Linked DNA regions of Prochlorococcus marinus XMU1412. The protein of the gene in region 1 interacts with the protein of each later gene in a pairwise test. Links are inferred from orthologs where the notes say so. Each region holds a gene or a part of one and is shown on either strand. Other genes may lie near its edges.

Region 1 (3,215 bases):
TTAAACTATTCAGGGGAAGAGAGCCACAAACTGATTCATTAATCAGGCACTTAGGTCTATCTGAAGCTACTTGATAATTTCACCGATTATTTTGTCAACCACAGATTTATTCCTTACAAGGTTTCTATGTATATATACTTTTACTGATATTTTTTTTCCAAAATTTAAATTTGTCCACCATCCAGGGAATACCATCATATCCCAATAAGTAAAGAAATTTATACACTCAATTTCATCAAGAAAAAAATCATTATTTGAGAGTTCTCTTAAAAACTTACTATTTATTTTCATTTCGGATATTCCTCTAAAGGGGCATTTAGGTATTAATTGAGCCATTAAAGTTCCTTTGTGAGGGGAACCTATAGATATTAATCTTCTTGTTCTTTTATACCCATTAAATTTTTGAAGCCAGTATCTTCCAATTATTCCTCCCATAGAAAATCCCAAGATATCGATTTCTTTTTCTAAACCATATTTCTCCAAAATTAATTCGTTTAATTTATTAGTCAAATCCAGAATTGAAGTCATTCCATATGAATGCTTAAGAGTTGGGGCAAAATATTCAATGCCAATATAATCAAGTTTTGAGGTAATAGAAGAAAAAATACTTGAAGTATTCCAAAGACCATGAATCAATATAATGGGATTTCTTTTTTCCAATACTTTAATTATTTTCAAGAATTCTTTCTATTGACACCTTCCCATCGAAACCTGTGATTGGAGGATTACATTTTGTCAAAATAATTTTAACTTTAGAAAGCTTAAATTCCTGATCAATGATTTCTAAAATTTCGTTTGAATATTTTTCGATTGTAAAACAATATATTTTCTTTGATTGGTCTTTTAAAATTTGAACTAATTTTGAATAGTCAATTGTTTTTTCTATATCATCATTTACTGTACATTTTTCAAAATCAGTCCACAAAAATATATCTAAAATAAATAGTTGTCCTAATTTTCTTTCTTCCTCAAGAACGCCAACCCTAGCCCAAAGTTTAATATTCTCAATTTTTAAAAAAGTTTCCATCTTTAAAAGTTTTAAAGATCTTTATGCGTATAGATAGCCTTTCCTGATGACAAATCATCAACTATATTCCCATCACCTTTTAGGAAATATTTATAAGTTACCAAACCTTCTAGACCTACAGGTCCCCTTGGGGGAAGAGTTTGAGTAGATATGCCAACTTCAGCGCCAAATCCATATCTAAACCCATCTGCGAATCTAGTAGAGCAATTATGAAAAACACCTGCACTATCAACTACATTCATAAATTTATTGGCAGTATTTGAATTTTCAGTAATTATTCCATCTGTATGTTTTGAACTATATTTTTGAATATGTGTGATTGCTGCCTCAAGATTATCAACAATTTTTATAGATAGAATTAAATCCAAATATTCAGTTTTCCAATCTTCTAGGCTAGCCTCATATTTTAACCCTAATTCAACTGATCTCTTGTCTCCTATTAATTTAACATTATTAGAATTAAAAAGAGGGATGGCTTTTTCTAAAAAAGCTGGTGCGATATCTTTATGGACTAATAAAGTTTCGATAGCATTACATGCCGCAGGATATTGAATTTTGCTGTCCAAAGCGACTGATAAAGCCATCTCTATATTTGCCTCAAAATCTATAAACAAATGGCAAATTCCATCAGCATGTCCTAGCACAGGAATTCTTGTATTCTCCTGAATAAATTTAACTAATTGATTACTTCCTCTTGGAATTATTAAATTAATGTATTTATCAAGATTTAACATCGCCATGCTATCTTTTCTGCTTGTTAGTAAACATATTGCATTTTTATCAAGACCTGATTCATTTAAACCTTCTTGCAATGCTTTCACTATTGAAGTATTTGTTAAATTAGCTTCACTACCACCTTTTAGCATTACTCCATTACCTGATCTTATAGCTAATGAACTAATCTGCATCACGGCATCTGGCCTTGATTCAAAAATTATACCTAAGACTCCAATTGGTACGGTTTTTCTTTCTAAGATCAATCCCTTTGAAAGCTCTCTTTTTATTTGAACTTGATTTGCAGGATCAGCCAAGTCTCCAACTTTTCTTACTCCTTCAATTCCTGAATTTAATTTTGATTTTGATAACTTTAATCTAGAAAGTAAAGCACTAGAAATACCCTTTTTTTCTGCACTTGCATAATCCGCATTATTAGCCTCTAATATTTCTTTAGAATTTTTTTCTAGATAGTCAGCCATAAAATTTAAGGCTTTAATTCGATTTTGATTTTCAGTCTGACTCATTTTTATTGATGCCAAACGAACTTTCTCAGCTTTTTCTAGAAGATCATTACCTGGTTGAGGAACTTCAAAGATATTAGCCATAATATTTTTTAGTTAATATAATAATAATTCAAATTAACGATTCTTTAAAGTAAATTTCTTTCTGAATTAATATCTAAAAAATAATTGAACTTGACTTTTCCAATCTCCATTGGAATCATAAGATCCTAATAATTCTAAGTTTGGATTTGCCTGAAAAGTCAAAATTCCTAAAGGTGAAATATCATCTCTACCTGGAACCGTTTGAAAGGCAAAATTTATTGCATCAGTAATATCAAGACCTATTTCGGCTACCCAAGCTTGAGAAGAAAATTCCTCATTAGAAGATGATTGACCATCATTCTCTAAATCTAAATTTTCATTGGAAAAAATATTATTTAAAGCATCATTATTTTCTATTAATGCTGGATATAGAGATAACTGAAATCTTTCACTAAATGCATCAGCATTATTAAGTTGAGAAATAAATGCTCTATTTATTAAATTTGCAGAGTTACCTCCAATCAAACCAATTATTTGTGATCTGTTATAACTTGGAGTACTTCTTAATTGGATTCTTTTATTTTCATCAGCAAAAGATAATTGATCTAAAAATCCCTCATAAGATGCTTCAATTTTTATAAGCCTTGAATTGCCAATCCCAAATGATCCTAAACCACTAGAAGTCGCATTAATATCAAGATCACCTGATATATTTGAATCCTGATTATTTTCACTTATAGGTATTATAGAATCCGGAACTTTACTGATTAAAGAAAAATTTATAAATGGAACTACACCACTTCTTGATGCAAATAAAATATAATTATCTTTATTTTTATCAAGTTTAAACGGGGTTGTATATAGATTTGCTCTACCTTTTTTAAGATAAATAAGACCCCTAGCATTTAAATCTTTTCCTACCTCAC
Region 2 (3,298 bases), on another replicon or contig:
GCCAACTGCATAAGCAATTAATATATTTTTTACTTTTAAAGTTGCTGAATAATCAAAAGATCCTCTTTGAAAAACTAATTGTACGATTTGATTATTGAATGTTATGAAAAATCCCGTTAAAAAAATAGCTGTCAAGAAACAGTACTCTACCCCAGATATCAATTTTTTTTGGAGACCTCTTTTGTCTTTTTCACTTCTCAATTTAGAGAATTTTGGAAGTAATGGCAGAATTAAGGAGTTAGATAATATGCCTAAGGGGGCTTGTATAAGAAAGTTTCCGTAAGCTAGTCCAGATGCTGCGCCTTGAAAACTTGAAGCGAAAAACATATCGATAAAAACATTAATTTGACTTAGACCTGATGAGATAGATGCTGGAATAATTAGTTTGAAAATCCTCCTCTCTTCATCTTTAAATAAATTGAAGGTTGACTCTAATCTTAAGAGACCAATTTTATTTATTTCCCAAATTTGAACAACAAACTGAATTAAAGTACCTGTCAAAGTTCCAAATGCCAGTAATCCCGTGTAAGTAAAGAAATTAGAAGATGTATTTTCTTGGTTGAAAATCCAACTAAATAAAATAAAAAAAATAATAGTTACGCTTGTTATTGCTGGACTTATACTTGATAAAAAGAATTTTTTTTGGGAATTTAAGGCGCCAAAGCTTAAACCTATGAAGCCGGATAAAGGGATGCAAGGTGTAAGTATTTGTAATTGGTAAGTGGCAATAGATTTAGTTTCGTAACTTAAATTCGGGGCCAATAAATCAATTAATAAACTGGAATTGGAGTAAATCAAGATGGCTAAAATTAATAATAATATTGAAAGTTTTATGCTTACTTGAGTTAAAACTATCCCTCCATTTTTTTTGTTAAGCGGAGTTAAAACTGCAACGACTGCGTTATGCAATGGACCATTGATACCCCCAATGATTATTAGCAAAAAACCAGGAATTATATATGCATAATTAAATGCGTCGTATGTTATTCCAACCCCAAAAGCAGCAGCTATAAATATTTGTCTTATACATCCAGCTAATTTACTTAGACAAGTACCAAACGAAATTGAAAAAACATTATTTTTTAAAAATGATTGCATTTGGATTCGTCTATATTTTTCAATAACTTTAAGTTTCAATTATATTTGATTTTTAACTAACGACATATTTATGAATGATCGGATAATTGATTTTGATCCATTAATTGAAGGGGTTTTAATTAAGAGATATAAAAGGTTTCTTGCAGATATTGAATTAGAGAGTGGAGAGGTAGTAACTGCTCATTGTGCTAATACTGGCCCAATGAAGGGACTTTTGAGTGAGGGAGCAAAAGTAAGAATAAGTGTTTCCCCTTCTCAAAAAAGGAAATTACCTTTCACTTGGGAGCAAATATGTGTTTTAAATGCAAAAAATGAGGAGGTTTGGGTAGGTATTAATACTCTGTTCGCAAACAAGTTAATCAAAAAGGTTATTGAGAAAAATCTGCTTATAGAAATAATAGGTGAAATAGAGACAATTAAATCTGAAGTTCCTTATGGAGAAGATAAAAAAAGCAGAATTGACTTTTTTTTAACCCCTAAATCTTCAAATCCTGATAAACGTAACATTTACATAGAGGTTAAAAATACGACTTGGATTAAAGAAAATGTAGCTCTATTCCCAGATACAGTCACGAAAAGAGGCCAAAAGCATCTCATGGAATTAAAGAAATTAATTCCTGTAAGTAAAAGTGTTTTAGTACTTTGTATAACGAGAAAAGACGCTTGTTTTTTTGCCCCTGGAGATGATGCAGATCCCTTATACGGCAATCTTTTTAGAGAATCTCACAGTGCAGGAATGATAACTATCCCATGTTCCTTTGAATTTCATAAAGACCACGTATCATGGAAAGGAATTAAACCTTTGAAATAAATAAAATCTTGATAATTTGAAACTCTTAAAAAAAAATTTTTTAAATTTAACAGATATAGTTTTAAGGCGCAACTATTAAATTGGTAACAACGACTACTAGACACTAATAAGTTTTTTGAGCAAAATTGAATATGAAAGGAAACAGCACAAACTGTTTTTTTGCAGATCTAATTTTTTTTTATGACCACTGCTTTGCAAACGCCTCAAAGGCGCTCTAGGTCCAGACTACAAGATGCAAGTCTTGTTAATGGACCTATGCTCCTTTTGAGGAGTATTCGAGGATTTAGTTCAAACCGCTCAATGTTGTGGCTTGCGACTGTTCCTTTAGCTTTGTTTGGTTTAGGTATTTTTAATCTTTCAGCTCACGCAGCTGATTTACCTGAGTTGAATGCAGCTTTTCTTGCTAACAATTTATGGCTTTTGATCGCTACTATTTTAGTGATCTTTATGAACGCTGGTTTCGCTATGGTTGAGGCAGGTATGTGTCGTTCTAAGAACGCGGTAAACATCCTTGCTAAAAACCTATTCGTATTTGCTCTAGCTGTAACCTCTTATTGGTTTATCGGCTATTCATTAATGTACGGAGGTAGTGTTGCTGACGGATGGCTTTATTTTGGAGGCTTATTTTTTGATCCAACAGTTACTGCAGATATGGTAACTGATGCTGGATTAGTCCCAACAGTTGATTTCTTGTTCCAGTCTGCATTTGCAGGAACTGCGGCAACTATCGTATCCGGTCTTGTTGCTGAAAGAGTTAAATTTGGAGAATTTGTTGTTTTTGCTGTCGTATTAACTGCATTTATATATCCAATTGCTGGTAGCTGGAAATGGAATGGTGGTTGGCTTGATTCTTTAGGTTTTGTAGACTTTGCTGGTTCTTCAATTGTTCACTCAGTTGGAGCATGGGCGGGTCTTGTAGGAGCTATGCTTCTTGGACCAAGAATTGGCAAATACTCTGATGGGAAACCACAGGCTATGCCAGGACACAACATGGCTATAGCTACTCTAGGTGCATTAGTTCTATGGATAGGTTGGTATGGATTTAACCCCGGTTCTCAACTTGCTATGGATCAATGGGTTCCATATGTTGCTGTAACAACTACTTTGGCAGCAGCAGCTGGTGCTATTGGTGCAACTATTGTTTCAACATTAACTTCTGGAAAGCCTGATCTTACAATGATAATTAACGGAATCCTTGCTGGTTTGGTTAGTATCACTGCCGGTTGTGGTGATATGACTCTTGCTGGAGCCTGGTTTGCAGGACTAGTGGGAGGAATAATTGTTGTATTTTCAGTTGCAGCACTTGATGCCGCTGAGATCGATGATCCTGTAGGCGCATTCTCTGTTCACGGAGTTTGTGGTGTATGGGGTACTGTTGTTATCGGTCTT

The links.
Region 2: the proteins of HA152_RS03195 (region 1) and sfsA interact in binary tests that used the Escherichia coli proteins (3 or more experiments, as listed by UniProt). The link is inferred for Prochlorococcus marinus XMU1412 from one-to-one orthologs.

What each region holds. Positions count from the first base shown.
Region 1 is NZ_JAAORJ010000002.1:81,310-84,524, reverse strand. Bases 195-3,073 are described here. They hold HA152_RS03195 (glutamate-5-semialdehyde dehydrogenase), read right to left. Parts: upstream 2,350-3,073; coding sequence 1,039-2,349; downstream 195-1,038. Other genes in these bases: HA152_RS03190 (translocation/assembly module TamB domain-containing protein), read right to left, coding at 2,416-3,073; folB (dihydroneopterin aldolase), read right to left, coding at 665-1,027; HA152_RS03205 (esterase/lipase family protein), read right to left, coding at 195-660. Also shown: HA152_RS03210 (M3 family metallopeptidase), read left to right, coding at 1-74; more of HA152_RS03205, read right to left, coding at 67-194; more of HA152_RS03190, read right to left, coding at 3,074-3,215. UniProt on the Escherichia coli protein: Catalyzes the NADPH-dependent reduction of L-glutamate 5-phosphate into L-glutamate 5-semialdehyde and phosphate. The product spontaneously undergoes cyclization to form 1-pyrroline-5-carboxylate.
Region 2 is NZ_JAAORJ010000001.1:249,515-252,812, forward strand. What follows is about bases 77-3,038. They hold sfsA (DNA/RNA nuclease SfsA), read left to right. Parts: upstream 77-1,168; coding sequence 1,169-1,909; downstream 1,910-3,038. Other genes in these bases: murJ (murein biosynthesis integral membrane protein MurJ), read right to left, coding at 77-1,098; HA152_RS01380 (ammonium transporter), read left to right, coding at 2,090-3,038. In the rest of the region: more of murJ, read right to left, coding at 1-76; more of HA152_RS01380, read left to right, coding at 3,039-3,298. UniProt on the Escherichia coli protein: Binds to DNA non-specifically. Could be a regulatory factor involved in maltose metabolism.